One region of the Pseudomonas koreensis genome, then DNA from elsewhere that is predicted to be linked to it. Evidence: riboswitches for the same ligand, from Rfam matches in the RefSeq annotation. Region 1 holds a riboswitch; each other region holds the start of a gene.

Region 1 (10,634 bases):
GGCCTTCAAGTGCAGGACTTTCTCGGTGGACATCTTGTCCGGCACCACCAGCACCACGCGATAGCCTTTGGCACGGCCGACCAGCGCCAGACCGAGACCGGTGTTGCCGGCCGTGGCCTCGACAATCGTGCCGCCCGGTTGCAGGCGGCCGTCACGTTCAGCGGCGTCGATCATCGCCAGACCGATACGGTCCTTGATCGAGCCGCCGGGATTCTGCGATTCGAGTTTGAGAAACAGCGTGCACGGTCCGGTATCAAAACGGGTGACCTGAACCAGCGGAGTATTGCCTATCAGCCCAAGCACGGCAGGGCGTGATTCCTTCGACATTTCTTCACCTCTTTATGGTGTTGATCGCGTTCCGATCGCGGGGAAAAGACTCGCGTGCAACTTAGGCGCAGACATCTTCCCTCGCAACCTTTAATCCTTGAGAAATCCAGCCATTTGGATCTAACGATAGAACGAATTTGCCAAGCTGCCGGAACAGTTCAAACGTGTTTACAGCGAGGCGTCATCGAGTATTCAAAGGGCGTCTTCGCCGCGACAAAAGCTTGATCTGGGCGTGGCAGTTATGATCGTTCCCATGCTCTGCGTGGGAATGCCGCCGGGGACGCTCTGCGTCCCGCAGCCCGAATATCGCAGCCTTCGGCGGCGCCTACACGCGGAATTTTGCATGAGTAGAACTTGTGATGATCTAGAATAAATTGAGTTTGTTTCATCAAGCCTCGTTCCCGACAATGGCCGCCATCGAATAAGCACCTGGAGTTGTTCTCATGGCACTGGCCCATTCCCTTGGATTTCCGCGCATTGGTCGCGACCGCGAACTGAAGAAAGCGCAAGAGGCATTCTGGAAAGGAGAACTGAACGAGGCGGGCCTGCGTGAGGTCGGGCGTGAGCTGCGCAAGGCCCATTGGGATCTGCAGAAAAACGCCGGCATAGACTTGCTGCCGGTCGGCGATTTCGCCTGGTACGACCAGGTGCTGACCCACTCGCTGATGTTCGGCGTGATCCCCGAGCGCTTCCGCCCGCACGACGGCAAAGCCACGCTGCAGACCCTGTTCAGCATGGCCCGGGGTGTCAGCACCGCTTGCTGCGGCGGCGCTCACGCTCAGGAGATGACCAAGTGGTTCGACACCAACTATCACTACCTCGTGCCGGAATTCAGCGCTGATCAACAGTTCCAGCTGGGTTGGGAGCAGTTGTTTGAAGAAACCGAAGAAGCCCGCGCGCTGGGGCACAACGTCAAACCGGTGATCATTGGCCCGTTGACCTATCTGTGGCTGGGCAAAACCAAAGGCGCCGATTTCGACAAGCTCGATTTGCTCGATCGCCTGCTGCCGCTGTACGGGCAGATCTTTGCGCGGCTGGCGGCACTGGGCGTGGAGTGGGTGCAGATCGATGAGCCGATCCTGGTGCTCGATCTGCCGCAGGAATGGAAGAATGCCTTCGAGCGCGCCTACAACCAGATACAGCGCGATCCGCTGAAAAAACTGCTCGCCACGTACTTCGGTGGCCTGGAAGAAAACCTCGGCCTGGCAGCGAACCTGCCGGTCGATGGCCTGCACATCGATCTGGTGCGCGCGCCGGATCAGTACCCGACCATTCTGGATCGCCTGCCGGCCTACAAAGTGCTGTCCCTCGGTGTGGTCAACGGTCGTAACGTCTGGCGCTGCGATCTGCAGAACGCGCTGGCGACGCTGCGGCATGCCCATGAGCGTCTGGGTGATCGTCTTTGGATCGCGCCGTCCTGCTCGTTGCTGCACAGCCCGGTGGACCTGAGTCGTGAAGACCAACTCGATGCCGAACTGAAAAGCTGGCTGGCGTTTGCCGTGCAGAAGTGCGAAGAGGTCGCCGTGCTCGCCCAGGCGGTCAGCGAGCCGGAAGCGCCGCAGGTGCTGCGCGCGTTGGCGCAGAGCCGTGGGGTGCAGACAAGTCGCGCCGCCTCGCCGCGCATTCACAAACCGGCGGTGCAAGCACGGGTAGCGGCGATCACGGCCAACGATGCGCAACGTCAATCGCCGTTTGCCCAGCGCATTGCCAAACAGCGGCGCAAGCTCGATCTGCCGCTGTTCCCGACCACCACCATTGGTTCGTTTCCGCAAACGGCGGCGATTCGTCTGGCGCGTCAGGCCTACAAGCAGGGCAAACTCAGCGCGGCGGATTACACCGACGCCATGCACAGCGAAATCCGCCACGCGGTGGAAATTCAGGAGCGCCTCGGGCTGGATGTGCTGGTGCATGGTGAGGCTGAGCGCAACGACATGGTCGAGTACTTCGCCGAACAACTCGATGGCTACGCTTTTACCCGCTTCGGCTGGGTGCAGAGCTACGGTTCGCGTTGCGTGAAGCCGGCGGTGATTTTCGGCGACCTGAGCCGCCCGCAAGCAATGACGGTCGAGTGGATCCGCTACGCCCAAAGCCTGACCGACAAGGTCATGAAAGGCATGCTGACCGGCCCGGTGACCATGCTCATGTGGTCGTTCACTCGCGAAGACGTCAGCCGTGAGGTCCAGGCACGACAACTGGCGCTGGCGATCCGTGATGAAGTCAATGATCTGGAAGCCGCCGGAATCAACATCGTGCAGATCGACGAAGCGGCGTTCCGTGAGGGCTTGCCGTTGCGCCGGGCGCAGTGGCAGGCATATCTGCACTGGGCGAGCGAAGCGTTCCGCCTGTGCGCCTCCGGCGTGCGCGACGAGACGCAGATCCATACGCACATGTGCTACAGCGAGTTCAACGACGTGATCGAGTCGATCGCGGCGATGGACGCCGATGTCATCACCATCGAAACCTCTCGGTCGGACATGGAACTGCTCGAGGCATTTGAAGCATTCGCCTACCCCAACGACATCGGCCCGGGCGTCTACGACATACACTCGCCACGCATTCCCGATGTGGCGGAGATGGTCGGGCTGCTGCGCAAAGCTGCCCGGCGCATTCCGGCTGAGCGTCTATGGGTCAATCCGGACTGCGGCCTGAAAACCCGTGCCTGGCCGGAAACCGAAGCGGCGTTGGTGCACATGGTCACAGCCGCGCGGCAGCTGCGCAAAGAGTGGGCATAGTAGCCACCGCAGTCCCCCTGTAGGAGTGAGCCTGCTCGCGATAGCGGAGTGTCATTCAACACATAAGCGACTGACCCACCGCTATCGCGAGCAGGCTCACTCCTACAGGGGGGGTGTGATTCCGGATGGCACGGCAGGCTTGCAATTGTTACCGTGACCCACCACAACTCAGGTACCTCCCGCACCCATGGACCCGCAGCCAGTCATTCAAGCCGCTTCTGAAGCCGACATCCCGGCCATCCTCGATTTCACTCTCAAGGCTCGCGCCGAGCTGTTTCCCAAACTCAGCGCCTCCGGCACGCCTGACGATCTGGCGCGTTTCGCCGAGGTGTATCTGCGCGGCGCAGGCTGCTTTCTGATCGCTCGTCATGCAGGGCAGATCGTCGCCTCGATCGGTTATTTGACCTACGACCGACGCTTTCCGGAACTCGCCTATCCCACCCTGAAAGTGGTGGAAGTCGTGCGCCTGTTCGTCCTGCCTTCGCAGCGCCGATCAGGACTCGCTGGTGCGCTGTATCGGGCGTTGAAGGAACACGCGCTAGCCAACGGCGTGGAGCTGATCTACCTGCACACCCATCCGTTTCTGCCGGGCGCCATCGAGTTCTGGCAGCGCCAGGGTTTTGCCATTGTTCAGGTCGACAAGGACCCGGTCTGGCAGACCACGCACATGCAATCGTTCATGAGTGAAACCGCAATATCTGCGCACCATCGAACGGATCCGTCAGATAGTGCGCCCTGACTCCGAAAGTCGTTTGTAAGCGCTCCGGCGTCAGCACTTGCAGCGGCTCGCCCAATGCCACCAGCCGCCCGCGTTCCAGCACCGCCAGGCGATCGCACTTGAGTGCCTGATTGAGGTCGTGCAGGGCGATCAGCGTAGTCACCGGCAGTGCGCGCACCACTTGCAGAATGCTCAACTGATGCTGGATGTCGAGGTGGTTGGCCGGCTCGTCGAGCAGCAGAATCTGCGGCCGCTGCGCCAAGGCGCGGGCGATGTGCACGCGCTGGCGTTCACCGCCGGAGAGGCTGCGCCAGAGGCGGTTGCGCAGGTGCACGGCGTCGACGTCGACCAGCGCTTGCTCGACGATGGCGTCATCGGCCGGCGACCACGGTTGCAGCGCCGACAACCACGGCGTGCGCCCCAGCGCCACGGCGTCGAACACGCGGATGCCATCGTCGGTATCGGCCTGCTGTTCAACCACGGCGAGCGTTTGCGCGATGCTGCGCCGGGACAATTTGCAAAGCGCTTGGCCGTCGAGCTGCACTTGGCCTGTGCTCGGTTCACGCAGGCCGGCGAGCAGTTTCAGCAAAGTGGATTTGCCGGAGCCGTTCGGGCCAACGATACCGAGGGTTTCGCCGCGCTGCACATCGAGACTGACATCATTGAGCAACTCGGCACCACGCACCTTGAAGCCCACACCAGCACAACTCAAAACCGGGTTCATCGCGCCGATCTCCGACCCACCAGAATCAGCGCGAACACCGGTGCGCCGACCAGCGCGGTGATCACGCCGACCGGAATCACCTGACCCTTGATCAGAGTGCGCGACAGGACATCGGCGGCAATCAGAAACACCGCACCGCCCAGCGCACTGGCCGGCAGCAGGCGCGCATGAGCTGTGCCGAGCAACAACCGCGCGGCGTGGGGAATCACCAGGCCGACAAAACCGATCGAGCCGACGATCGACACCATCACCGCCGTGACCAGCGCGGCGCAGCCAATCAACAGAATCTGCACACGGCGTACCGGAATGCCGAGAGAGGCCGCCGAATCCGCGCCAAAGGTGAACGCATCCAGCGCCCGGCGATGCCACAGGCACACCACCAGACCCAGCAGCGCTACCGGCACCGCCAGCCACACCGACGGCCAGCGCACACCACCGAGATTGCCCAACAGCCAGAACATGATGCCGCGCGCCTGTTCCGAGCTGGCCGAGCGGGTGATCAGAAAAGCGGTGAGGGCGTTGAACAACTGCGAGCCGGCAATCCCGGCAAGAATGATCTGCCCGGTGCCACTGGCCGAGCCGCTGACCCGCGCCAACAGAATCACCAGTACGAATGCAGTCACCGCACCGGCAAAGGCACCGGCCGACAGCGAGATCGCTCCGGCGCCGACGCCGAGCAGGGCGACCATCACCGCGCCGGTCGAGGCGCCAGCGGAAATCCCCAGCAGATACGGATCGGCCAACGGATTGCGCAGCAGCGACTGCAGGATTACGCCACAGGTCGCCAGACCGGCACCGCAGGCTGCCGCGACCAGCGCGCGGGTCAGGCGATAATTCCAGACGATGCCTTCGTCGATCGGGTCGAGCACATAACCGGCGCCCCACAGCTTGTTCGCCAGTACCTGCAACACTACGCTCGGCTCGATCGAGGTCTCGCCAATGGCCACACCGCCGATCAGCGCGGCCGACAGCGTCAACAGAACCAGCAGGGCACGGATCAGGCGTCTGCTCATTGCGACAGGTCGTAGCCGTTGATGGCGCTGGCCAATTGTGCGAGGCCATCGAAGGTGCGCAGGCTGGCCTGCATGGCCATGGCGTCGAGGATGATGATGCGGTTGTGCTTGACCGCGTCCATGTTGCGCGTCACCGGATCACTGCGCAGGAACGCGAGTTTCTTCTGATAATCGTCCGCCGGGAAACGCCGGCGATCCATGCGCGCGATGACCAGAAACGTCGGGTTGGCCTTGGCGATGGTTTCCCAACCAACGGTCGGCCATTCTTCATCCGACTCGACGACGTTGCGCACCCCGAGGGTACTGAGCATGAAATCGGGAACACCTTTGTGCCCGGCCACGAACGGCTCGATGTCCATCTCGGCGCTGGAGAACCACACCAGGGCGCTGACGTCTTTGCGCTGCTGGTTTTTCGCGGTGGCAATCGATTGCGCGAGGCTGGCCTTGAGCTGCTCATTGAGCTGTTCGCCACGCGCCTGCACGTCGAAAATCGCCGCCAGTTGGCTTACGCCTTTGTAGATGCTGTCGATGCGAAACGGCGCCAGGCGCGTGCCGTCCGCACCGACGAGGTTATCCTTGGCTTCGCAATCGGAGGGCAGCAGGTAGGTCGGAACCTTCAGTTCATGGAACTGCTCGCGGGTGCCGACCGCGCCTTGCGGGCCGACCATCCATTCCAGCTCGACGGCAACCAGCTCCGGGCGTTTGCCGATCACCGCTTCGAAACTCGGTTCGTTATCGGCGAGGCGCTCGATCGTATTGTTTTGCGCTTTGTATGTGCCCAGCACGTCGTTGAACCACAGCGAAGTGCCGACGACCTTATTGCCCAGACCCAAGGCGTAGAGCATCTCGGTGCCGGCCTGGCCGATAGTTACCGTGCGAGTGGGTGCGTGTTGAAAGGTCAGGCTGCTGCCGCAGTTTTCCACGGTGAGCGGATACGCGGTCGGCGCCGCTTGCGCGAGGGCGCAAAGGCTCAGACCGGTGAGCAGGGTGGCAACGCGGGGCAGCAGCATGGGGCAGTCTCCAGAGGGAACCGTACGGGAGCGGGCGGGTACGGTTTGGAAACACACCTCGGGCGCGGTCGTGGAAATTGCGCAAGGCCGGCACGGGGAAAATGCGCACGGCACGATGTCCTTCCCGGACACCCCGCCGGTTAGTCAGTCACTGTGCCGGCAGGTCTCCTGACTGATGCGTCATCGCCATGCTCCGGCCTTCCCGGGGTTCACCCAGTGGCAGTCGAGGAGCAGGCTCGGCACCTACAGTTGCGGGGGCAGTTCCGATTGATGCTGTGCAAGCATTTCGGATTCCCTGTTAATTCCGTGTGGAAACCGGCGCGGGCATGTTAGTCGATCAGGCCGGTGAAGGGGAGCCGAATCTGCCGTGTTTTCATGCCGGAGCGTTTGCAATCTTGGGCAATGTTTGGCTAGTATACGAACCATATACATATCGTATTGGATTCATATATGGGCATCGTAAAGATTTCAGAGGACATGCACGAGAATCTGCGCATCTCCAGCAATGCACTGAGTCGCTCGATCAACGCGCAGGCCGAGCACTGGATGCGCATCGGCATGCTCGCCGAGCTGCACCCCAACCTCGACCACAGCGCCATTTGCCGCCTGCTGATCCGCGCCGAACAGAACGGCGGACTGGATCTGCATCAACTGACCCAGGAAGCCGTCAGCGCATGAGAAACCAGATCAGGATCAACACCCCGGCCGACATCGAAAAATCCCGCACCGCCGGCAAACTGGCTGCCGAAGTGCTGGCAATGCTGGTGCCGCATGTGAAGGCCGGCGTGACCACCGATGAGCTCGACCGGTTGTGCAACGACTACATCGTCAACGTGCAGAAAGCCGTGCCGGCCAACGTCGGTTATCACGGCTTCCCGAAAACCGTCTGTGCATCGGTCAACGATGTGGTGTGTCACGGGATTCCGTCGGGCACGCCGTTGAAGGACGGCGATATCGTCAACCTCGACATCGCCGTGATCAAGGACGGCTGGTTCGGTGATACCAGCCGCATGTACGTGGTGGGTGAGGCGACCGCCGAAGCGCAGCACCTGATCAAGACCACCTACGAGGCCATGTGCGCAGGCATTCGCGCAGTCAAACCGGGCGCGACGCTGGGCGATATCGGCCATGCGATCCAGCGCCTGGCGGAGGCGGAGGGCTTCAGCGTGGTCCGCGAGTATTGCGGTCACGGCATCGGCAAGGTCTATCACGATGAGCCGCAGATCCTGCATTACGGCTTTCCCGGTCAGGGTCTGAAACTCAAGGCCGGGATGATCTTCACCGTGGAACCGATGCTCAATGCCGGCAAGCGCCATGTGAAGAACATGCCGGACGGCTGGACCGTGCTGACCAAGGACGGCTCGTTATCGGCGCAGTGGGAACATATGGTCGCGGTGACGGAGACCGGATTCGAAGTGCTGACGGCGTGGCCGGATGAGATTGACGGCTACGGCGCTATTGTCTGAGACCGCGTCGGCTGGTTCCCTCACCCTAGCCCTCTCCCAGAGGGAGAGGGGACTGACCGAGGTGTTCTTGCGAGATACGCCGAGGTGCGATACCGAGTCGAACTCACATTTTGAACAGCATGAAGATCGGCTCCCTTTCCCCCTCGCCCCCCTGGGGGAGAGGGCTGGGGTGAGGGGGTAGATCCAACTGACTCAGCGCAATCAGTGGGCCCCTGCGGCCTTGTTCAAATCGCTCTCAGCCCACTCGGTATAAACACAGGCATCCGCCGTCGCCCAGCGAACCCGCACCGGGTCGCCAGCCTTGAGCGGCATGCCCGCTGCCGACAGGGCTTTCACCGTCATCGACGTCCCGCCCGCCGTCACCACGCTGCACGTCTGGCTCTCACCGAGAAACAGCACCTCCACAACGTTCGCCGAAACCTCATTCCAACCCGCCGCCAGCGGCTCATCCAGCGCTTGCTGCGTGCTCAGCGCCAAGGCCTTTTCCGGCCGCACCATCAGCAGCACATCCTGATCAGTGTGCAAGCCCGCCGTCAGCCGAATCGACAATGATTGCCCCTCGAAACTCGCTGCCGCATTACCTTGGGCCTTGAGCTTGAGGAAGTTCGAATTGCCCAGAAACGACGCGACAAACGCATTCGGCGGGTTCTGATAGAGGTCATAACCACTGCCCAGACCGACGATCTTGCCGTGGCTGAAAATCGCGATGCGCTGCGACAGACGCATGGCTTCTTCCTGGTCGTGGGTCACGTAAACGATGGTGATGCCCAGGCGCCGGTGCAATTGGCGCAATTCATCCTGCAAGTCCTCGCGCAGCTTCTTGTCCAGCGCGCCCAGCGGTTCATCCATCAGCAGGATGCGCGGCTCGTACACCAGCGCCCGGGCGATGGCGACACGTTGCTGCTGACCACCAGACAGTTGCGAAGGGCGGCGATGGGCGAACTGTTCGAGCTGCACCAGTTTCAACATTGCATCGACGCGTTTTTCGCGCTCGGCCGCAGCGAGTTTGCGAATCGCCAACGGGAAGGCGATGTTGTCGCGCACCGACAGATGCGGGAACAGCGAATAGCGCTGGAAGACCATGCCGATGTCGCGCTTGTGCGGGGGCACGTTGACCAGCGACTGGCCATTGACGAGGATCTCGCCGCTGCTCGGTGTTTCAAAGCCGGCGAGCATCGACAGCGTCGTACTCTTGCCCGAGCCGCTGGAGCCGAGGAAGGTGAGGAATTCACCGTCCTTGATGTCCAGCGAGATATTGTCGACGGCCGCAAAATCGCCGTAGTGCTTGTTCAGGTTGCGCAGGCTGACCAGGGGTTTGTCGTTCTGCTGGGATGCGTCTTTGATCACGGCACTCATGTCGTACTCCTGGGCGCTCAGGCGCTGATTTCGTTGCGCCGGCGCAGGGCGGCGGCGATCACCATGACCAATACCGACAGGCCGATCAGCAGCGTCGAAGCGACGGCAATCACCGGGGTCAGGTCCTGGCGCAGGGTGGTCCACATTTTCACGGGAAGGGTTTGCAGGGTCGGGCTGGCCATCATCACGCTGAGCACCACTTCGTCCCACGAAACCAGAAAGGCGAAGAGGGCGCCGGCGACCATGCCCGGACGGATCGCCGGAAACGTCACCTTGAACACCGCTTGCAAGCGCGAGGCACCGCAGATCACCGCGGCGTCTTCAATCGACTGATCGAACAGCTTCAGCGAGTTGATGATCGAGATGATGGTGAACGGCAGCGCAACGATCACATGGCTGACGACGAAAGCGAACATGGTCCCGGTGTAGCCGAGCTTGAGAAACAGCGCGTACACCGCCACAGCAATGATCACCAGTGGCACGATCATCGGCAGGGTGAACAGGCCGTAGAGCATCTCGCGGCCGGGGAAGCGTCCGCGCACCAGCGCAAACGCCGTCGGCAAACCCAGGGCCACGGCACAAATGGTGGTCAGCACGGCAACCTTGAGGCTGGCGGCAGCGGCGTTCATCCAGTCGGGGTTGGAGAAGAACTGGCCGTACCATTTCAGTGTCCAGCCCGGCGGCGGGAACACCAGCCACTGCGAGGAACCGAACGACAGCAGCACGATGAACACGATCGGCAAAAGCAGGAACAGACCGATCAGCCCGGTGGTGGCGTAGAGGCCGAAGCGCATCCGGCGGCTCATCGCATTGGGAGTCAGGAGCATGTCGGCTTACCTCGCGTTACTGGCGCCAACCGGAGATTCCGGCTGAAGCTTCAGGTAGAAGTAGAACAGCACCAGGGTGATTGCGATCAGCAACGCAGCGCCGGCACTGGCCAGGCCCCAGTTGAGGAAAGACTGCACCTGCTGAATGATGAACTCCGGCAGCATCATGTTCTGCGCCCCGCCTAGCAGCGCCGGGGTGACGTAGTAACCGAGCGACATCACGAACACCATCAAACCGCCGGACGCCAGACCCGGCCGGCACAGCGGCAGGAACACCCGGAAGAAGTTGGTCCACGGACTGGCGCCGCAGATAGAGCCGGCCTGCAGGATCATCGGGTCGATGGCCTGCATGGTCGCCTGCAGCGGCAGCACGATGAACGGGATCATGATGTAGCTCATGCCGATCACCACGCCGGTCAGGTTATGCACCATTTCCAGCGGTTGATCGATGATGCCCATGG
Region 2 (10,634 bases), 1.6 Mb from region 1:
CATGGGTTTTGTCATCGGCATCGGCGCGGCATTGATCGCCGGGTTGTTCCAGTTCGGTGGCGATCTGTACCCGATGGTCGGGATTGTCGCGGTGTTCATGGTTGGTCAGGCGCTGGAAGGCATGGTGCTCACGCCGCTGCTGGTCGGGGACCGAATCGGCCTGCACCCGGTGGCGGTGATCTTTGCCATCCTCGCGGGTGGCGAGCTGTTCGGGTTCACCGGCGTGCTGCTGGCGCTGCCGGTGGCGGCGGTGATCATGGTGCTGGTGCGGCATGTCCACGTTCTGTACAAGGATTCCGAGATCTACAGCGGCGTCGACGAACCCGAGCTGTAATGAAGCAGGGCGGCCCGGCGCTTCGCCGGGCTGGCCTGTGGCCTGCACGCGAGGGCGCCAGAGAATCCTTCACAAAACCGGTGCGTCAACGCAAACCTTTGATTTTGCTTGGAGTCTGTCGCATTGTGCGCTCAGCCTCACGGGTATAAACTTCGCCAACTTTACACAGAGGCCACTAACGGTTCCTTTGAGAACTGTTCAGTCAGCATGAAACCGATTCAGCTGCCCCTAGGTGTGCGTCTGCGTGACGACGCCACCTTCATCAACTACTACCCAGGCGCCAATGCCGCTGCACTCGGCTATGTCGAGCGCCTCTGCGAAGCCGACGCCGGGTGGACGGAGAGCCTGATCTACCTGTGGGGCAAGCACGGCGTCGGGCGCACGCATCTGTTGCAGGCAGCTTGCTTGCGCTTCGAGCAGATGGGCGAACCGGCGGTGTATCTGCCGCTGGCCGAGTTGATGGACCGCGGCGTGGAAATCCTCGACAACCTTGAACAGTACGAACTGGTCTGCCTGGATGATTTGCAGGTGATCGCCGGCAAGGCGGACTGGGAAGAGGCGATGTTTCATCTGTTCAACCGTCTGCGTGACAGCGGCCGGCGCCTGCTGATCGCCGCGTCCACTTCGCCGCGCGAATTGCCAGTGAAGCTGGCTGACCTGAAATCCCGCCTGACCCTGGCGCTGATCTTCCAGATGCGCCCACTTTCCGATGAAGACAAATTGCGTGCGCTGCAATTGCGCGCCTCGCGTCGTGGTCTGCACCTGACCGATGAGGTCGGGCACTTCATTCTCACTCGCGGCACGCGCAGCATGAGCGCGTTGTTCGATCTGCTTGAGCAACTCGATCAGGCTTCTCTGCAGGCGCAACGCAAGCTGACCATTCCCTTTCTCAAGGAAACCCTGGGCTGGTGATAGTGGGCTTTTGCCAGCTTTCAGGCGCCAGAAAACCCTGTTCCAAGGGTCGCTTCACCGGCCAGGCGGTTTAAGCGCTTAGATGTAAACGCGAAACCGGGAAGTCACATAAAGTTCGATTGAATTTGCAAATGAGGACGATAGCGGGCATAGTCTCGGCTTCTTTACAACTACCAGCCACGGTCGTGCCCATGCTAAAGCGCTTCGCACCCCTCGTGCCTCTCGCACTCGTTACCCTGTTATTCGGTTGTGCTGCTCATTCTCCGGTTCAAGAGCCGCCGCAACAGGTCAAGAATTCTGCTACTGCCCAGTCCTCCGTTATTTACCAGGAAGAGCTGGACACCGAAAAAGAACTCAACCAGTTCAACGGCAGCAAGCCTTATCAGCTGCCTGTGCTGGCTGACAGCATCCTGGAACGCGGCATGTCCCTGATCGGTACCCGTTACCGGTTCGGCGGTACCTCTGAAGCCGGCTTCGATTGCAGCGGTTTCATTGGTTACCTGTTCCGCGAAGAGGCCGGCATGAACCTGCCTCGCTCCACTCGCGAAATGATCAACGTTGACGCGCCGCTGGTGTCGCGCAGCAACCTTGAGCCGGGTGATCTGCTGTTCTTCGCCACCAATGGTCGTCGCGGTCGTGTCAGTCACGCCGGGATCTACCTGGGCGACAACCAGTTCATCCACTCCAGCAGTCGTCGCAGCGGCGGTGTTCGCATCGACAGCCTCGGTGACAGCTATTGGAGCAAGACCTTCATCGAAGCCAAGCGTGCACTCGCCATGGCGCCGACCGTGGTCACCGCTCGCAAGTAACCTGCATGTCGCTGCGTTCGCGGCGACAAAACGGTCCGGCAACGGAGTAGACGTAAACTTTACAAGGTGAAGTTAAAGTCTTACTTGAAGTTTGCCGCGTAGCCGCTAGAATCCTGAATCTATATTGATGGCAAACCGCCTGCGTGATGACGCAGGCGGTTTTGTTTCTGCCCATTCTGCAGAGAAAGCCGCAGCCAGATCAGGATGTTCTGCTTATGACGATGTCGGCCCGCCTCACCTTGATCATTTGCGCCGCGCTGCTCAGCGCCTGCGCCAGCCGTACACCGCCGCCAGCCCCCGTGGTTCGCGCGCCGATCGTGTTCGGTCCTTCCCAGGCTGTTTCCCCCGTTGCCGAAGACGTGCTGTTCCGTGCCCTCGGCCTGGTCGGTACGCCGTATCGCTGGGGCGGCAACACGCCGGATTCCGGCTTCGATTGCAGCGGCCTGATCGGGTTTGTCTACCGCGACGCGGCAGGGATTTCGCTGCCACGCTCGACCCGCGAAATGATCGTCATGCAGGCGCCGAATGTTGGCAAGGAAGGCTTGCAGACCGGCGACCTGATCTTCTTCGCCACCAATGGCGGCTCGCAGGTCAGTCATGCGGGGATCTACGTAGGCGAGGGGCGCTTCGTGCATGCACCGGCCACGGGCGGCACGGTCAAGCTCGACAGCCTGTCGAAGACTTATTGGCAGAAAGCCTATTTGAGCGCCAAGCGAGTGTTGCAGCCGGGGCAGTTGGCGCATAACCCTTAGTAAGGCAACACAAAAACCAATGTGGGAGCGAGCTTGCTCGCGAAGGCGGTGTGTCATTCAATTCAACATTGACTGATCCGACGCTTTCGCGAGCAAGCTCGCTCCCACAGTTGTTATGTGTCGAGCGGTAAGTTATTTGGCAGAAGACACTCGCCAAATTTTGTTCCCGACATCATCCGCCACCAGCAAGCCACCTTGCTGGTCGATCACCACGCCCACCGGGCGGCCCAATGCGTTCTCGTCCTTGTCGAGGAAGCCGGTCAGCACATCCACCGGTTGCCCGGTCGGTTTGCCGCCAGTGAACGGCACGAAAATCACCTTGTAGCCACTGTGCGGTTTGCGGTTCCACGAGCCGTGCTGGCCAATGAATGCGCCTTCCTTGAATTGCGCCGGCAGGCTGTTGCCCTCGGCGAAGGTAAGGCCCAGCGAAGCAGTGTGCGGGCCAACGGCATAATCCGGCGCGATGGCCTTGGCCACCAGATCGAGGTTCTGCGGTTTGACCCGCACATCGACATGTTGTCCGTAGTAGCTGAACGGCCAGCCATAGAAACCGCCGTCCTTGACCGAGGTGATGTAGTCCGGCACCAGATCGCTGCCGATTTCGTCACGCTCGTTGACCGCCGTCCACAGTGCGCCGCTGGTGGGTTCCCAAGCGAGGCCATTGGGGTTGCGGATGCCCGAGGCGAAGATCCGGTGATTGCCGGTTGCGCGATCGACTTCCCAGATAGCCGCGCGGCCTTCTTCCTGATCCAGACCGTTTTCGCCGACGTTACTGTTCGAGCCGACGGTGACGTAGAGCTTGTTGCCGTCCTTGCTGGCAATAACGTTTTTGGTCCAGTGGTGATTCAACGTGCCACCCGGCAGGTCGACGACTTTGATCGGCTGGGTCTTGATCTCGGTGGCGCCCGGCTCGTAGTTGAAGCGCAGCAGGCGGTCGGTGTCGGCGACGTACAAATCATTGCCGACCAGCGTCATGCCAAACGGCGAATTGAGGTTCTGCAGAAACGCCGTGCGGGTTTCTGCGACGCCGTCGTGGTCGGCGTCGCGCAGCAGGGTGATGCGGTTCGGGCTGGGTACGCCGGCACCGGCCTTGCCCATGACTTTCTTCATCACCCAGCCGCGAATGCCTTTGCTGTCATCGGGCTTGGGCGGCGCGTTGGTTTCCGCCACCAGCACATCGCCGTTGGGCAGCACATACAGCCAGCGCGGATGATCGAGGCCTTCGGCAAACGCGGCGACCTGAGTGCCGGCCGCTGCGGTCGGTTTCGTGCCTTGCGGCCAGCCCACCGCCGGGGCGATGTTCACCGTCGGAATCAGCGTCTTGTTCGGTTCGGGCAGTTTAGGCGACGGTCCGGTGCCGTCGGAGACTTGCAGGCTGGAGGTTTCACCGCAGGCGGCGAGCCCGCCAGCGACGGCGATGATGAGAGCGAGTTGGGCCTTGCGCATTGCTGATCTTCCCTATGAATGCATTCCTAATCATAGAGGAGGGCGCAGGCCCGATGGTTCAACTGCTCAACTGCGGGCTTCCTTGAACAGTACGGCGATGCCTGGATGATAGTTGCCCGCGTCGCTGCGCAATTTGCGATAGGCGTAGGGGAAATACCAGGCCATCGCGCAGGTGTGCTCTTTTTGCAGGTCATCGACCATATCCTGCAGCTCTTCGGGACTGGCGCTGTGCTGGACTTTTTGCGGGGCAATGAACAGGCAGCCGAGCTTGAGATCGCTGGCGTAGCTGATGCGCTTGGCATCAAGGGTGATGTCGAGCAAGGCCTGGCTCAGGTTGAGGTTGTTGACCCGTGGCCAGCGTTGCGTGGCCTGAATGAACGCGCGGTCTTCGCTACCGGCAATCAGCAGATTGGCGCGGGCGTTGCGTTCGCCTTCTTCGTTCTGTTTGCGTGTAGCCGTGTCGCTCAACGTCACCATTTCAGCCATCCACGCCGCTGCCGAGAGCAGGCCGAGATTGGCTTCTTCGTCGTGCCAGTAAGGCGTGTCGTTGTCGCCGCGCACGCTGTTGTAGCGATCGATACAGTCAAACCAGCGTTCCAGCACCGGGCGCAGGAATTCCAGGCGGGGATTGCTGATGATCATGCCTTGCATCGTCGTCATCCTTATTGTTGTTGTAGATGTTTCGAGAAAACATGGCTCTTTGATATCACTTGTCACAGTTTGGCACAAGGTTGCCGCTGGATAATTAATCAGCGGCACTTATTCGCGCTCGAGACGCCTGTTTAATTGACGCTCCATCCCCAACCCTCTAACCTTCGCCGCTTGTTTCAGGTGCTCTGTGACCCAGTGTCGACAGAGTGAAACAGGGAAGCCGGTGAGGGTGGACTTCAAGCGAAGCCACGACGATCCCGGCGCTGCCCCCGCAACGGTAAATGAGTGAAGACTGCGCCTTGAGCCACTGCCTCGAAAGAAGCGGGAAGGCGCGCAGTCCGGCAGATGCCGCTCATGAGCCCGGAGACCGGCCTGATCCATCTCAGCGGCATCACGGTGGGCGATGCCAGGCTTTTTGCCGTCTATTCTTGTGCCTGCCCGCCGTTATCCAGCCTCAACGGAGAGCTCCCCCCATGACTGATTCCCCCGAGCGCGACGAGCGCCATCTGGCGCGCATGCAGCGCAAGAAAGCCGTGATCGACGAACGCATCGCCAATTCACCCGACGAGTGCGGCCTGGTGCTGGTGCTGACCGGCAATGGCAAAGGCAAGAGCAGTTCGGCGTTCGGCATGCTCGCCCGTGCCATGGGCCACGGCATGCAGTGCGGTGTGGTGCAGTTCATCAAGGGCCGCAACAGCACCGGCGAGGAATTGTTCTTTCGCCGCTTCCCCGAGCAGGTGCGTTTCCACGTCATGGGTGAAGGCTTCACCTGGGAAACCCAGGATCGCCAGCGCGACATCGCGGCTGCGACCGCGGCCTGGGAAGTCTCCCGCGAATTGTTGCGTGACCCGGCGATCGGACTGGTGGTGCTCGACGAGTTGAACATCGCCCTCAAGCACGGCTACCTCGATCTCGATCAGGTGCTCAGCGATTTGCAGGCGCGCCCGCCGATGCAACATGTGGTCGTCACCGGTCGCGGCGCCAAGCCGGAAATGATCGAGATGGGCGACACGGTTACCGAAATGGGCATGCTCAAGCACGCTTTCCAGGCCGGGATCAAAGCGCAGAAAGGCGTCGAACTTTGAAGCAACCACGTCACTGCCCGGCGGTGCTCATCGCCGCGCCGGCCTCCGGCCAGGGCAAGACCACCGTCACCGCTGCGCTCGCCCGTTTGCATCGCAATCAGGGGCGCAAGGTGCGCGTGTTCAAATGCGGCCCGGACTTTCTCGACCCGATGATTCTCGAGCGCGCCAGCGGTGCGCCGGTGTATCAACTGGACATGTGGATGGTCGGCGAGCAGGAAAGTCGCCGGCTGTTGTGGGAAGCCGCCGGCGAGGCCGATCTGATTCTGATCGAGGGCGTGATGGGCCTGTTCGACGGCACGCCGTCCAGTGCTGATCTGGCGCGCCACTTCGGCGTGCCGGTGCTCGGCGTGATCGACGGCACTGCCATGGCGCAGACCTTCGGCGCTTTGGCGCTGGGCCTGGCGAAGTATCAGCCGGACTTGCCGTTCGCCGGCGTGCTGGCCAATCGCGTCGGCACCTTGCGCCATGCGCAATTGCTCGAAGGCAGCCTCACCGAAGGTTTGCGCTGGTACGGCGCACTGTCCCGCGAGACCGGCATCGAATTGCCGAGCCGCCACCTCGGTCTGGTCCAGGCCAGCGAATTGAATGATCTGGATCTGCGTCTCGACGCGGCCGCCGATGCCCTCGCCAGCAGTTGCCAAGTCGCGCTGCCACCAGCCGTTGAATTCGCCGCGCCTGATGTCATCGCCGCCGAGCCTCTATTAAAAGGTGTGCGCATCGCCGTCGCCCGCGATGAAGCGTTCGCCTTCACCTATGGCGCCAGCCTCGATCTGCTGCGGGCGATGGGGGCCGAGCTGCAGTTCTTCTCGCCGATCCGCGACACGCAATTGCCCGAGGCGGACAGCCTGTATCTGCCGGGCGGTTATCCGGAGTTGCACCACGTCGCGCTGGCGCAAAACACCTCAATGCTTGCAGCGATCCGCGCGCACCATGCGGCGGGCAAGCCGTTGCTCGCTGAATGTGGCGGGATGCTTTATCTGCTCGATTCGCTGACTGATGTCGAAGGCACCCGCGCTGAACTGGTCGGTTTGCTCAAGGGCGATGCGGTGATGCAGAAGCGTCTCGCGGCGCTGGCGTTGCAGGCGGTTGAATTGCCGGAGGGGGCTTTGCGTGGGCATACCTATCATCATTCGCTGACCACCACTGAGCTGGCGCCGATTGCCCGGGGCTTGAGCCCGAATGGCGGGCGTGGCGCCGAGGCGGTTTATCGTGAGGGGCGGATGACGGCTTCTTATGTGCACTTTTATTTTCCGTCGAATCCGGTGGCTGTCGCTGCGCTGTTTGCGCCGAACTTTGAAACCGCTATCGCGAGCAGGCTCACTCCTACAATGGATCACCTGAACCCTGTGGGAGCGAGCTTGCTCGCGAAAGGGCCATGACCGACAACACATTCTCCGAAGCCGAACGCGCTGCGGTCTACAAGGCCATCGCCGAACGCCGCGACATGCGCCACTTCACCGGCGGCACCGTTGAACCGGATCTGCTGCGTCGACTCTTGGAAGCCGCCCACCAAGCCCCAAGCGTCGGCCTGATGCAGCCCTGGCGCTTCATCCGTATCAGCGATCGCGCTCTGCGCGGGCAGATCCGCGATCTGGTGGAAGCAGAACGCATCCGCACCGCCGAAGCCCTCGGCGAGCGCAGCGATGAGTTCATGCAGCTCAAGGTCGAAGGCATCAACGATTGCGCCGAAGTGCTGGTCGCGGCGCTGATGGACGATCGCGAAAAACACATCTTCGGTCGGCGCACGTTGCCGGAAATGGACATGGCCTCGTTGTCCTGCGCGATCCAGAATCTGTGGCTGGCGTCCCGTGCCGAAGGCCTGGGCATGGGCTGGGTCTCGCTGTTCGAGCCGCAGGCCCTGGCGGACTTACTCAAGTTGCCGGCCGGTGCCAAGCCGCTGGCGGTGCTGTGTCTGGGGCCGGTCAAGGAATTCTATCCGGCGCCGATGCTGGTGCTCGAAGGCTGGGCGCAAGCGCGGCCGCTGAACGAGTTGCTGTATGAAAATTATTGGGGAGTGAGTCAATGAGTGTGGCGTTGCTGAGTGTCGCTGCGGTAGCGCTGGATGCGCTGCTCGGTGAACCGAAACGCTGGCATCCGCTGGTGGCATTCGGCAATTTTGCCGGGCGCATCGAGCAACGCTTCAACGCCGGCGGTCGTGGCTGGCGCAGCCATGGTGTGACCGCTTGGGTGCTCGCGGTGCTGCCGCTGACCTTGCTCGCCACGGCATTTTCCTGGGCGCCCTACGTGGGCTGGATCGTCGAGATTCTCGCGTTGTATTGCGCCCTCGGCATGCGCAGCCTCGGCGAGCATGTCGCGCCGGTCGCGGCGGCGTTACGCGCCGATGATCTGGACGAGGCGCGCAAGCGCGTCGGCTATCTGGTCAGCCGCCAGACCGATGAGCTCGACAGCACTGCCGTAGCCCGTGCGGCCACTGAGTCGGTGCTGGAAAACGGCAGCGATGCGGTGTTCGCTGCGCTGTTCTGGTTTGTCGTCGCCGGCGCACCGGGCGTCGTTCTGTATCGCTTGAGCAATACCCTCGATGCGATGTGGGGGTATCGCAACGAACGCTTCGAACGTTTCGGCTGGGCAGCGGCGAAAATCGACGACGTGTTGAACTACATTCCTGCGCGTCTGGTGGCATTGACCTACGCGCTGCTCGGCAAAACCCGGCTCGCGCTCAAGTGCTGGCGCACCCAGGCGCCGCAGTGGGACAGCCCCAACGCCGGCCCGGTGATGGCGGCCGGTGCCGGTGCGCTGGGCGTCGAATTGGGTGGCCCGGCGATCTATCACGGCGAACTGCATGAGCGCCCGCAACTGGGCGAAGGTGCGCCGGCCGATGCCGATTCCATCGACCGTGGCTGGCAATTGGTCCAGCGCGGCGTATGGTTGTGGCTGCTGATGCTTTGCCTGGGGGCGGAATTTTATGCTTGAGCACGGTGGCCGGCTGCGCAAGGCGGCACTCGATTACGGGATTGCCGAGGCTGACTGGCTGGACTTGTCCAGCGGCCTCGCGCCGTGGCCGTTCCCGATTCCGGAAATTCCGCTGCGCGCTTGGGCGCGCCTTCCGGAAACCGACGACGGTCTGGAACAGGCCGCCTGCGATTACTACGGCGCCGCGCAGGTGTTGCCGGTGGCTGGTTCGCAAATGGCCATCCAGCTGCTGCCGCGTTTGCGCCGGGCCGGCAAGGTCGGCGTGTTGTCGCCTTGCTATGCCGAACATGCCGAGGCGTGGCGGCGCAGCGGTTACATCGTCCGTGAAGTGCTTGAGCAGGAGGTCGAGTTCTTTCTCGACAGCCTCGATGTGCTGGTGGTGGTCAACCCGAACAACCCGACCGGCCTGAGCCTGACCCCGGCGCGCCTGCTCGACTGGCATGCGCGGCTGGCGCAACGCGGTGGCTGGCTGGTGGTCGACGAAGCGTTCATGGACAACACACCGCAACTGAGCCTCGCGCCGTATGCGCATCAGGTGGGGCTGGTGGTGTTGCGTTCGTTCGGCAAGTTTTTCGGTCTGGCCGGGGTGCGCCTCGGTTTCGTTCTGGCCGAACGCAAGTTGCTCAAACTGCTCGCCGAACAGGTCGGGCCGTGGGCGGTGAGCGGGCCGACGCGGGTACTCGGTACGGCGTGCCTGCAAGACACCGAGGGCCATACCCGGCAGCGGATTCGCAGTGACGAAGCGAGTGAACGGCTGGCAGCGCTGTTGACCCGTTGCGGTTTTGCACCGCAGGGCGGCTGCGCGCTGTTTCAGTGGCTGATCACCGAGCGCGCCGAAGCGCTGCACGAATTCCTCGCCCGACGCGGCATCCTCCTGCGCCTCTTCACGCACAACAGCAGTGTGCGCTTCGGCCTGCCTGCCGATGCCGCGCAAGAACTGCGCCTCGAACAGGCTTTGCAAGCTTTCGCCAAGGAAAAACCATGACCACTCTGATGGTGCAAGGCACCACGTCCGACGCCGGCAAAAGCACCCTGGTGACGGCGCTGTGTCGGTGGGCCACTCGCCAGGGCGTGGCGGTGGTGCCGTTCAAGCCGCAGAACATGGCGCTCAACAGCGCGGTGACGGCTGACGGCGGCGAGATCGGCCGGGCGCAGGCGGTGCAGGCGCAAGCCGCCGGTCTCGAACCGCACACCGACATGAATCCGGTGCTGCTCAAGCCCAACAGCGACACCGGCGCACAAGTGATCATTCATGGCCGCGCCGTGACGACGATGAACGCCGTTGCCTATCACGATTACAAAGCCATCGCGATGCAAGCGGTGCTCGCTTCCCATGCGCGGCTCAGCGCGGCGTATCCGCTGGTGATGGTCGAAGGCGCCGGTTCGCCAGCCGAGATCAACCTGCGCGCCGGCGATATTGCCAACATGGGCTTTGCCGAAGCGGTGGATTGCCCGGTGCTGCTGATCGCCGACATCAATCGCGGTGGCGTGTTTGCGCATCTGGTGGGCACGCTGGAGTTGCTGTCGCCAAGCGAACAGGCGCGGGTCAAAGGCTTCATCATCAACCGCTTTCGCGGCGACATCGCCTTGCTGCAACCGGGCCTCGACTGGCTCGAACAGCGCACCGGCAAACCGGTGGTCGGCGTGTTGCCCTACGTGATGGATCTGCACCTTGAGGCTGAAGACGGCATCGACCAACGCCAGACCGACAAGG
Region 3 (10,634 bases), 700 kb from region 1:
TTGCCCGGGCAACCGGAGCACATGCTGTACGGAGCACCGATTCGCGGGCAGGCGTTGATCAACGCGCGCAACACCGTGCTCGCGGCGGAGGCGTCCGATGACTTCCTTCGGGATCTGATCGCGCGCGACTACTGGGCTCGCTATCTGGCCGAACGCTACCCCGAAGTGTTCGAGGAACTCGAGCGAGAGGCGACGATTCGGCATGGCAAGGTCGAGGACGCGCATCCAGACTGGCAAAGCGATGCACAGCTCACCGAGCAATACAAAACCGCCATGAATCTGTTGGAGATAGAGCGGGCTACCGCGCGTAACGAGAAAATGATCGAGTTGACTCGCTCAGAGATGGACCGGCTGTCGACCCTCGGCGGACAGGCGCCGCGACCTGCTTCGCCGCAGCCGGGGCCGTCGCGTCGACCGTGATCGAGTGATGAGTGGGGCATGGGCGCACGACCCGTCCATGCCCCAGCGGATCTCAGTTGTCGTAACCCAGATTCGGCGCCAGCCAGCGCTCGGTCACGCTCAGCTCCTGGCCTTTGCGCGAGGTGTAGCTCTGCACCTGATCCTTGTCGATCTTGCCCACGGCAAAGTACTGCGCCTGCGGATGGGCGAAGTACCAACCACTGACTGCAGCGGCGGGGAACATCGCGTAGTGCTCGGTGAGGAATACACCGCTGCGGCCGGCGCGCATTTCGGCCGCTTCCGGGTCGAGCAGGGTGAACAGCGCGGCTTTCTCGGTGTGATCCGGGCAGGCCGGGTAGCCGGGAGCGGGACGGATGCCACGGTATTGCTCTTTGATCAGCGCATCGTTATCGAGGGTTTCGTCCTTGGCATAACCCCAGTGCTCTTTGCGCACTTGCTGGTGCAGCCATTCGGCGCAGGCCTCGGCCAAACGGTCGGCAAGAGCTTTGACCATGATCGAGTTGTAGTCGTCGCCTGCGTCCTGATAGGCCTTGGCCACTTCTTCGGCGCCGATGCCAGCGGTGGTGATAAAGCCGCCGACATAATCGGTGACTTCGCTGTCCTTCGGCGCAACGAAGTCGGCGAGGCAGAAGTTCGGTTTGCCGTCGGTCTTGATGATCTGTTGACGCAGGTGATGCAGTTTGGCCAATGGCTTGCCGGCATCGTCGTAGAGCTCGATGTCGTCTTCGTTGACCTGATTTGCCGGCCAGAAACCGAACACGGCACGGGCGCTGATCAGTTTTTCGTCGATCAGCTTGGCGAGCATTTCCTGCGCATCTTTGTACAACGCGGTGGCGGCTTCACCGACCACTTCGTCTTCAAGGATGCGCGGGAACTTGCCAGCTAGGTCCCAGGAGATGAAAAACGGCGTCCAGTCGATGTATTCGGCCAGCACCTTCAAATCGATGTTGTCGAGCACCTTGCTGCCGGTGAACGTCGGTTTCACTGGCTCGTAGTTACTCCAGTCGAATTGCGGCTTCTTGGCGATGGCGGCGGCGTAGCTCAGGCGTTCGGTGCGGGCGCTGCGATTGGAAGTGCGCTCGCGCACGTCGATGTATTCCAGACGGGTCTTCTCGACGAAACCGGCTTTCAATTCCTTGGACAGCAACTGCGTCGCAACACCCACGGCGCGCGAGGCGTCGGTCACGTAGACCACCGCGTCGTTGCTGTACTTCGGTTCGATCTTCACCGCCGTGTGCGCTTTGGAGGTGGTCGCGCCACCGATCATCAGCGGCAGGTGAAAATCCTGACGCTGCATTTCACGGGCAACGTGAACCATTTCGTCCAGCGACGGGGTGATCAGGCCGGAGAGGCCGATGATGTCGCATTTCTGTTCTTTGGCCACCTGCAGGATCTTCTCGGCCGGGACCATCACGCCGAGGTCGACGATGTCATAGCCGTTGCAGCCGAGCACCACGCCAACGATGTTCTTGCCGATGTCGTGCACATCGCCTTTCACCGTGGCCATGAGGATCTTGCCCTTGGCTTCCGGCTTGTCGCCTTTTTCCAGTTCGATGAACGGAATCAAGTGCGCCACGGCCTGCTTCATCACCCGCGCGGATTTCACCACTTGCGGGAGGAACATTTTGCCGGCGCCGAACAGGTCGCCGACGATGTTCATGCCGGACATCAGCGGGCCTTCGATCACTTCGATCGGCCGCGCGAACGACTGCCGGGATTCTTCGGTGTCTTCGACGATATGCGTGGTGATGCCCTTGACCAGCGCGTGTTCCAGACGCTTGTTGACGTCCCAGTTGCGCCACTCTTCGGTCTCGGCTTCCTTGACGCTGCCGTCGCCCTTGTACTTGTCGGCGATGGCGAGGAGGGCGTCGGTGCCGTCCGGGGTGCGGTTGAGAATGACGTCTTCGACAGCGTCGCGCAGCTCGACCGGGATCTGATCGTAGATCTCCAGCTGACCGGCGTTGACGATGCCCATGGTCAGCCCGGCGCGGATTGCGTAGAGCAGGAACACCGAGTGAATTGCCTCACGCACCGGGTTGTTGCCACGGAACGAGAACGACACGTTGGACACACCGCCGGAGCTCAGCGCATACGGCAGCTCGTCGCGGATGTAGGCGCAGGCGTTGATGAAGTCGACAGCATAATTGTTGTGCTCTTCGATACCGGTGGCGACGGCGAAGATGTTCGGGTCGAAGATGATGTCTTCCGGCGGGAAGCCGACTTCATTGACCAGAATGTCGTAGGAGCGTTTGCAGATCTCTTTCTTGCGCGCTTCGGTGTCGGCCTGGCCGGCTTCGTCGAAGGCCATCACCACCACCGCAGCGCCGTAGCGCTTGCACAATTTGGCGTGGTGAATGAACTGCTCGACACCTTCTTTCATGCTGATCGAGTTGACGATGCCCTTGCCCTGAATGCACTTGAGGCCGGCTTCGATGACTTCCCATTTCGACGAGTCGATCATGATCGGCACGCGGGAGATGTCCGGTTCGCCGGCGATCAGATTGAGGAAGGTGACCATGGCCTTCTTCGAATCGAGCATGCCCTCGTCCATGTTGATGTCGATGATCTGCGCGCCGGCCTCGACCTGCTGCAAAGCGACTTCGAGGGCTTCGGTGTAGTTGTCTTCACGGATCAGGCGGGCGAATTTTGCCGAACCGGTGATGTTGGTGCGCTCGCCGACGTTGACGAACAGCGAGCTGCGATCGATGGTGAACGGCTCCAGACCAGAAAGGCGGCAGGCCTTGGGGATGTCCGGAATCTGTCGCGGCGCATAACCGGCCACGGCTTTGGCGATGGCTTCGATGTGCCCCGGGGTGGTGCCGCAGCAGCCGCCGACGATGTTGAGGAAGCCGCTCTGGGCGAACTCTTCGATGACTTTCGCGGTTTGCGACGGCAGTTCGTCGTACTCGCCGAATTCATTCGGCAGGCCGGCGTTCGGGTGCGCGGACACGTGGGTGCTGGCCTTGTTCGACAGCTCTTCCAGGTACGGACGCAGTTCGCTGGCGCCGAGGGCGCAGTTGAGGCCCACGGAAATCGGCTTGGCGTGGGCCACCGAGTTCCAGAACGCTTCGGTGGTCTGGCCGGACAAGGTACGGCCGGAGGCGTCGGTGATCGTGCCGGAAATCATGATCGGCAGTTCGATGTGCAGTTCTTCGAACACACCTTGTACGGCGAAGATCGCCGCTTTGGCGTTGAGGGTGTCGAAAATGGTTTCGATCAGGATCAGGTCGGCGCCGCCCTCGATCAGGCCCTTGGTGGCTTCGGTGTAGTTTTCCACCAACTCATCGAAGGTGACGTTGCGGTAGCCGGGGTTGTTGACGTCGGGCGACAGCGAGCAGGTGCGGCTGGTCGGGCCGAGCACGCCGGCCACGAAGCGCGGCTTGGCCGGGTTTTCGGCGGTCTTGGCGTCGGCAATCTTGCGCGCCAGACGTGCGCCTTCTACGTTTAACTCGTAGGCCAGCTCTTCCATGCCGTAATCGGCCATGGAAATGCGCGTGGCGTTGAAGGTGTTGGTTTCGAGAATGTCGGCGCCGGCGTCCAGATAGGCTTTTTCGATACCGCCGATCACGTCCGGACGGGTGATCACCAGCAGGTCGTTGTTGCCCTTGACGTCACTCGGCCAGTCCGCGAAGCGCTTGCCGCGATAATCCTGCTCTTCGAGCTTGTAGCTCTGGATCATTGTGCCCATCCCGCCGTCGAGAATCAGGATGCGCTCTTTGAGGGCTTGCTTGAGAGCTTGAAGGCGGACGCTGCGATCGGACATGTGGACTACTCGAAAAGACCATTACGAAGGAGCGGGATCATAGCAAACCTGTGCGCTTTTAGAGCATGTGCCGCTTTTGCATGAATATCGCTCATGTTGGTACGAGCGTCATAACGGTAGAATCGCAGCCTTTTTTTACCATCGGGATCAGCAGCATGCCGTACCGCGTCATCAGTTTATTGTTGCTGGTCCTGAGCGGGAGCGTCGCGGCGCAAGATCCCGCTGTTTCTTCTTCTATCTCCTACAGCCGGGATATCCAACCGATCTTCACCGAGAAATGCGTGGCCTGCCATGCCTGCTACGACTCGGCGTGCCAGCTCAATCTGGGCAGTGGCGAAGGCGCCGGCCGTGGCGCGAGCAAGATGCCGGTGTATGACGGCGAACGCACCCGGGCCGCGCCGACTACGCGTTTGTTTTACGACGCGTTCGGCAAACGTGCGTGGCAGCAGAAGGATTTCTACTCGGTGCTCGACGCCCAGGGCAGTCAGGCCGCGCTGATGGCGCGCATGCTCGAACTGGGCCACAAGACACCGCTGACGCCGAACGCCAAGCTTCCCGAAGACATTGTCCTGGGGCTCAACCGCAGCAACCTGTGTCCGATGCCTGGCGAATTTGACGCTTACGCCGGAGCGCACCCGAAAGAGGGCATGCCGCTGGCCGTTACCGGCCTGACCGATCAGCAATATCAGACCCTGCAGCGCTGGCTGGCGTCTGGCGCGCCGATTGACGAGCAGAGCCTGGCACCGAGTGCGCAAGAGGCGCTGCAGATCGCGCAGTGGGAAAACCTGCTTAACGCCCCCGGCGCGCGGCAAAGTCTGGTCGGGCGCTGGCTGTTCGAACACTGGTATCTGGCCCACATCTACTTCAAGGGCGGCGAGCCGGGGCATTATTTCCAGTGGGTGCGTTCGCGTACGCCGAGTGGGCAGCCGATCGATCTGATCGCCACTCGCCGCCCCAACGACGACCCGGGCACGCAGGTGTATTACCGCTTGTGGCCGGTGCAGGGAGTGATCGTGCACAAGACGCACATCACTTATCCGCTGAGCGCGGCGAAAATGGCCCGGATCAAAAGCCTGTTCTACAACGGTAACTGGCAGGTCAACGCGCTGCCGGGCTACGGGCCACAGAGCCGCGCCAATCCATTTGCCACTTTCGAGGCCATTCCGGCGCAAGCGCGCTATCAGTTCATGCTCGATAACGCCGAATACTTCGTCCGTACTTTCATTCGCGGGCCGGTGTGCCGCGGGCAGATCGCGACCGACGTGATCCGCGACAACTTCTGGGCGCTGTTCCAGGCGCCGGAACATGACCTCTATATCACCGATCCGAACTACCGCGGCCAAGCCACGCCGCTGCTGGCGATGCCCGGGCAGAACGACGATGTCGGCAGCGTGCTGAGCCTGTGGCGCGACTATCGCGACAAGCGCAACGAATACGAAGCCCTGCGCCGCGACAGCTACGCCGATCTGCCGGCACCGAGCTGGTCGACCCTGTGGGCCGGCAACGACAACGCCTTGCTGAGCATCTTCCGCCACTTTGACAGCGCCTCGGTTACCAAGGGTTTGATCGGTGAGGTGCCACAGACGATGTGGCTGTTCGACTATCCGCTGCTGGAGCGCACCTATTACCAGCTCGCGGTCAACTTCGACGTGTTCGGCAACGTCTCCCATCAGGCGCAGACCCGTTTGTATTTCGACCTGATCCGCAACGGCGCAGAGCAGAACTTCCTGCGCCTGATGCCCGCCGACTCACGCGAGGATTACCTCAACGATTGGTACCAGGACGGCGGCCAGTTCAAGATGTGGCTCGATTACGAGGCGATCGACGACGATAAACCGACTGCGCTGAAACTCGAGGAAAAAGATCCGAAACGTGATTTCGCCTTCCAGTTGTTGACGCGCTACGGCGATCTGAATGCGCGGCCGGATCCGATCAATCGCTGTGACGGCGCTTATTGCTCGCGGCCGAACATCGATCCGGCGTTGCAGAACGCCGAGCAGGCCTTGAGTCGTCTGGCCTCGCGTCCGGCAGCCGGGCTGAAAGTCATCGAGCAAATGCCCGAAGCGACCTTGCTGCGCGTCGAAACCGCCAGCGGCAAGCGCGAGGTCTACAGCGTGCTGCGCAACCGCGCCCATAGCAACGTGGCGTTTTTGCTCGGTGAATCGCATCGTTATCAGCCGGGGCTCGACACCCTCACCATCTATCCGGGCGTACTCACCAGCTATCCGAACTTCATGTTCAATGTGCCGGCCGAGCAGGTTCCGGCGTTTGTCGATGCCATGGAAAACGCCAAAGACGCCAATCGCTTCGAGAACATCGTCGAACGCTGGGGCATTCGCCGCAGTCATCCGCAGTTCTGGTTGTATTTCCACGATCTGAGTCAGTACATCCACGAAACCGAACCGGAGGAAGAGGGCGTGCTGGATATGAATCGGTACGAGAATCTTTGAGTATTCGCAGGCGTGTGCCCGAGATTCTTTCCCGACAAAAATACTAGGACTTTGTCAGCCGCGCCGATTGGCGTAAACTGCGCCCAAGCCTGCGAGGAGTTTCCATGACCGCCATTACTATTACCGACGCCGCCCATGATTACCTGGCCGATCTGCTTTCCAAGCAGAACACCCCGGGCATCGGCATCCGCGTCTTTATCACCCAGCCTGGCACCCAGTACGCCGAAACCTGCATTGCCTACTGCAAGCCGGGGGAAGAAAAACCCGAAGATACGGCGCTGGGGCTGAAGAGCTTCACCGCGTACATCGATTCGTTCAGCGAAGCGTTTCTCGATGATGCCGTTGTCGACTACGCTACCGATCGCATGGGTGGTCAGTTGACCATCAAGGCGCCCAACGCCAAAGTGCCGATGGTCAATGCCGACAGCCCGGTCAACGAGCGCATCAATTACTACCTGCAAACCGAGATCAACCCGGGGCTGGCCAGCCACGGCGGCCAGGTCAGCCTGATCGATGTGGTTGAAGACGGCATCGCCGTTCTGCAATTCGGCGGCGGTTGCCAAGGCTGCGGCCAGGCGGACGTCACGCTAAAGGAAGGCATCGAGCGCACCTTGCTCGAGCGTATCCCGGAGCTCAAAGGCGTCCGCGACGTGACCGACCACACGCAGAAAGAAAACGCCTACTACTAAGGTGTTCACTGCGAACATGAAAAACGGCGCCCCGTGAGCGCCGTTTTTTATGGGCAACATTTTTGATCGTGCCCACGCTCTGCGTGGGTACGCAGCCCGGGACGCTCCGCGTTCCACTCACGGTCGATACAGATGCGCATGCCCGGCGCGATACAGCGATGACTCGCTGAACACCTCGCTGCCCAGCACCCGCCCGACCAGAATCAGCGCCGTGCGCCGAAAGCCCTTGGCCTCGACCTTCCCGGCAATGTCCGCCAGCGTCCCCACCACCCAATCCTGGTCCGGCCACGTCGCCCGGTGAATCACCGCGATCGGGCAATCCGCGCCGTAATGCGGCAGCAGTTCAACCAGTATCTTTTCCAGATGATTGACCCCCAGATGGATCGCCATCGTCGCGCGATGCTGCGCGAGGCTGGCGAGTTCTTCGCCTGCGGGCATCGGGGTCTTGTCGGCATAACGGGTCAGAATCACACTTTGCGAGATGTCTGGCAGGGTGAGTTCAGCACCGAGCAGCGCTGCGCATGCGGCTGTGGCAGTGACGCCAGGGATTATCTCGAAAGGAATGCTCAGCTCACGCAAATAGCGGATCTGCTCGCCAATCGCTCCGTACAGACCCGGATCGCCGGAATGCACGCGCGCGACATTCTGGCCTTTGGCATGGGCTGTCTTGATCACATCGATGATCTGTTCCAGATGCAGTTCAGCGCTATTGACCACGGTTTCAGCTTGGTGGCCTTCCAGCACTGCTGCCGGCACCAGCGAACCGGCGTAGATAATCACCGGGCAGGTGCGGATCAGGCGCAGGCCTTTGACAGTGATCAGTTCCGGGTCGCCGGGGCCGGCGCCGATGAAGTAGACGGTCATCGTTGAATCCTTGGTAAGAAGCGCAGCCGCACTGCAGATGAAGCGTGCTCATGATCGCTGGCGGGGATTATCGGGATTTTATGCAGCGCCGGCCAACGCCAGAGTGGCCTGGGCATATTTTTGCCGGGAGATCAGCAATTTTGCCGGCGCCTGAATCAGTTGCTCGGCCACGGCCAATGCGGCGCTTTCGGCGACGCCATAACAACCGGTGCGTTCGAAAGCGATCTGCGAATGATGGCTGAGGCGCGACTGGTAGACGGCCAGTTCGGCACTGCTGAAATACCGCAAGGGCAGGTTCAGCTGTGTGGCCAGTTCCAGCAGGCCCGGTTCGTCGCGCTTCAGATCGATAGTGGCCAATGCCTTGACCGCTCGAAGTTCGAGGCGATGCGCCTGCAGGGCCTGATCGAGTAACGCGCGCAGCGTGCTGGCCGGGCAGCCGCGCTGGCAGCCGAAGCCGACCACGAAGGTCGGCGCTGCGCGGTCATCGGTCATGCCTGATCGTGCCCTGCGCTCTTGCGGCGGAACAACCACGCACTGATCAGGCCCAAGGCCAGCCAGAACGCGACATTGGTCAACTGCGAAGCGATTTTGAATTGAGTTTCCAATGCTTCGGGCGCGAGCATGGCATGCACCTGTGGTTGTGGCGCACCGATCACATGGGGCACGGCGAGAATCGCCGCACCGAGGATCTTCATCAGCCAGTGACGGCTGAAGGCGATCAATGCCAGACCGACAGCGGTTGAAGCAGCGGTGCCAATCCACCAGATCTGCCGCGATGTCAGATCGGCGGCCGCCGTGCCCGGCAATTCAGGCGGCAGGCCCAGCGTCGGGGCGAGGACGAACGTGGCGTAACCGGCCAGCCCCCAGAGCAGCCCTTGCGAGGTTTTCGTTGGGGCACGCAGGGTGTAAAGGCCTGCGAGCATCAAGGCGAAGCCGACCGCCACCACCAGATTGCCACCGGTGGTCGAGACTACGCGCTGCCAGCCATCTTCCGGCTCCCACGCTTCAGCGTCATGGCTGTGGGCGGCGGTACCGGCGGTGTGTTCGTGAACTTCGGCGACTGGTGCGGAATTCTCAAAGGTTTCGGCCTGAAGAATCAGCGGTGAAACCCAGAAACTCTGCAAGAGTGTGAGTAGCAGGGCAGCCAGCAGGCCGGCGAAGCCTGCGGTTTGCGCAATACGCTTGATCATGTCGGCAGGCCTCAGTGGCACGGGAAGGCGGCGCTGTGGCGGGTATCGTGGGCGGCATTGTGCACTGCCTCGATGTGCGAGAAACCGGCGAACCAGACCAGGCTGGCACCAAGGATCGAGGCGAAGAGGGCGGCAGTCACGCGTTGGCCCAAGGTCGTGGTGCTGGAGATGTGGTCAGTGTGACTGACGGTATTGCTGATGATCGACATAGCGCTTCCCTCTGAAATGTCAGCGGGTGAATAGAGCGCATGAAAATCCCTGCGAGCCGCGCACGCAGGGATTTCGAACAGCGCCCGCCCACCGCGGGTTTGTTTGTGGTCAGCTACGCTTATGCGCGCTGGGTGTTGCGGGCCGGTCTCCGGGCTCGCGAGGGGTTGGCTTGTCGCCGACCTGCAAGCGTCACCTTCCCATGCCTGGGCACAGTGGCTTTGACGCTTCGCTCGCTTACCGTTGCGGGGGCAGCACCGGACTGACATGGCTTTTGAGTAAAGCACATGATTCACCGGTTTCCCGTTTCACCCTGTGAAGGGCACCCGTAACAAGGGGGGCAGGAGAACATGGGTTTGGGTTTTTAGTCAATTTTGGGGGGCAGATCCGTTGCTGCGGGTGTTGCTGATTACGGTTTCGCCCTTACGGCGAGGCACTTTTTCCAGACGCCGAAAAAGTACCCAAAAAGGCTTCGCCCTGACGTTCGGCCCGCTCGCTGGGGCTCGGGGTTCCTTCGCTGCGGGATCGATCCTGGCGCAGCGGCTCCGGTTTGCTTCGCTGCACCTACACTCGCTGTGTACGACTGCGTCGTACGGTCGCTGCGCTCCCACGCCCGGATCAATCCCTCCACTCAGCCTGCCGACGGGCTCTGAGATCAAGATCAAAAGCTACTCGAGCTTGCGCTCATTGTGTTGAGTGGTGAAGAGCGTGCGCTTGGCTTGAGTTTTGTATTGGATTCGCCCCTCACCCCAGCCCTCTCCCTCCGGGAGAGGGCTAGGGTGAGGGGCTGTTGATCTGGCTTTTGCTTTTGCTTTGCTTTGGCTCTTGATCTTTTGCCCCTTCGGCAGGCTTCGTTACGGGATTGATCCGGGCGTGGGAGCGCAGCGACCGTACGACGCAGTCGTACACAGCGGAAGGAGGTGCAGCGAAGCAAACCGGAGCCGCTGCGCCCGGATCGGTCCCGTAACGAAGGTACCCCGAGCCCCAGCGAGCGGGCCGTACGCCGGGGCAAAGCCTTTTGGGTCACCTTTTCGGCGTTTGGAAAAGGTGA

The links. A riboswitch is a leader RNA that binds a small molecule or an ion and turns the genes downstream of it on or off. The one in region 1 is predicted to bind cobalamin.
Region 2: linked by a shared signal. The riboswitch ahead of cobO (cob(I)yrinic acid a,c-diamide adenosyltransferase) and the one ahead of J2Y90_RS20745 (ABC transporter substrate-binding protein) in region 1 are both predicted to bind cobalamin.
Region 3: linked by a shared signal. The riboswitch ahead of J2Y90_RS17895 (CbtB domain-containing protein) and the one ahead of J2Y90_RS20745 (ABC transporter substrate-binding protein) in region 1 are both predicted to bind cobalamin.

The regions. Positions count from the first base shown of each region.
Region 1 is NZ_JALJWP010000001.1:4,714,422-4,725,055, reverse strand. Features, by position in the region: gene J2Y90_RS20770 (pyridoxal-phosphate dependent enzyme) at 1-327, opposite strand, end outside; gene metE (5-methyltetrahydropteroyltriglutamate--homocysteine S-methyltransferase) at 771-3,059, shown strand; gene J2Y90_RS20760 (GNAT family N-acetyltransferase) at 3,247-3,798, shown strand; gene J2Y90_RS20755 (ABC transporter ATP-binding protein) at 3,737-4,501, opposite strand; gene J2Y90_RS20750 (FecCD family ABC transporter permease) at 4,498-5,514, opposite strand; gene J2Y90_RS20745 (ABC transporter substrate-binding protein) at 5,511-6,524, opposite strand; cobalamin riboswitch at 6,666-6,859, opposite strand; gene J2Y90_RS20740 (ParD-like family protein) at 6,975-7,202, shown strand; gene map (type I methionyl aminopeptidase) at 7,199-7,990, shown strand; gene J2Y90_RS20730 (ABC transporter ATP-binding protein) at 8,192-9,346, opposite strand; gene J2Y90_RS20725 (ABC transporter permease) at 9,364-10,173, opposite strand; gene J2Y90_RS20720 (ABC transporter permease) at 10,180-10,634, opposite strand, start outside.
Region 2 is NZ_JALJWP010000001.1:3,124,502-3,135,135, forward strand. Features, by position in the region: gene J2Y90_RS14045 (AI-2E family transporter) at 1-334, shown strand, start outside; gene hda (DnaA regulatory inactivator Hda) at 542-1,246, shown strand; gene J2Y90_RS14055 (C40 family peptidase) at 1,438-2,055, shown strand; gene J2Y90_RS14060 (C40 family peptidase) at 2,271-2,807, shown strand; gene J2Y90_RS14065 (PQQ-dependent sugar dehydrogenase) at 2,940-4,253, opposite strand; gene J2Y90_RS14070 (hypothetical protein) at 4,320-4,904, opposite strand; cobalamin riboswitch at 5,066-5,294, shown strand; gene cobO (cob(I)yrinic acid a,c-diamide adenosyltransferase) at 5,378-5,989, shown strand; gene J2Y90_RS14080 (cobyrinate a,c-diamide synthase) at 5,986-7,368, shown strand; gene bluB (5,6-dimethylbenzimidazole synthase) at 7,365-8,015, shown strand; gene cbiB (adenosylcobinamide-phosphate synthase CbiB) at 8,012-8,920, shown strand; gene cobD (threonine-phosphate decarboxylase CobD) at 8,913-9,905, shown strand; gene J2Y90_RS14100 (cobyric acid synthase) at 9,902-10,634, shown strand, end outside.
Region 3 is NZ_JALJWP010000001.1:4,015,858-4,026,491, forward strand. Features, by position in the region: gene J2Y90_RS17860 (NEL-type E3 ubiquitin ligase domain-containing protein) at 1-420, shown strand, start outside; gene metH (methionine synthase) at 473-4,183, opposite strand; gene J2Y90_RS17870 (fatty acid cis/trans isomerase) at 4,339-6,633, shown strand; gene nfuA (Fe-S biogenesis protein NfuA) at 6,738-7,322, shown strand; gene cobM (precorrin-4 C(11)-methyltransferase) at 7,440-8,186, opposite strand; gene J2Y90_RS17885 (cobalamin biosynthesis protein) at 8,265-8,678, opposite strand; gene J2Y90_RS17890 (CbtA family protein) at 8,675-9,376, opposite strand; gene J2Y90_RS17895 (CbtB domain-containing protein) at 9,388-9,585, opposite strand; cobalamin riboswitch at 9,709-9,928, opposite strand.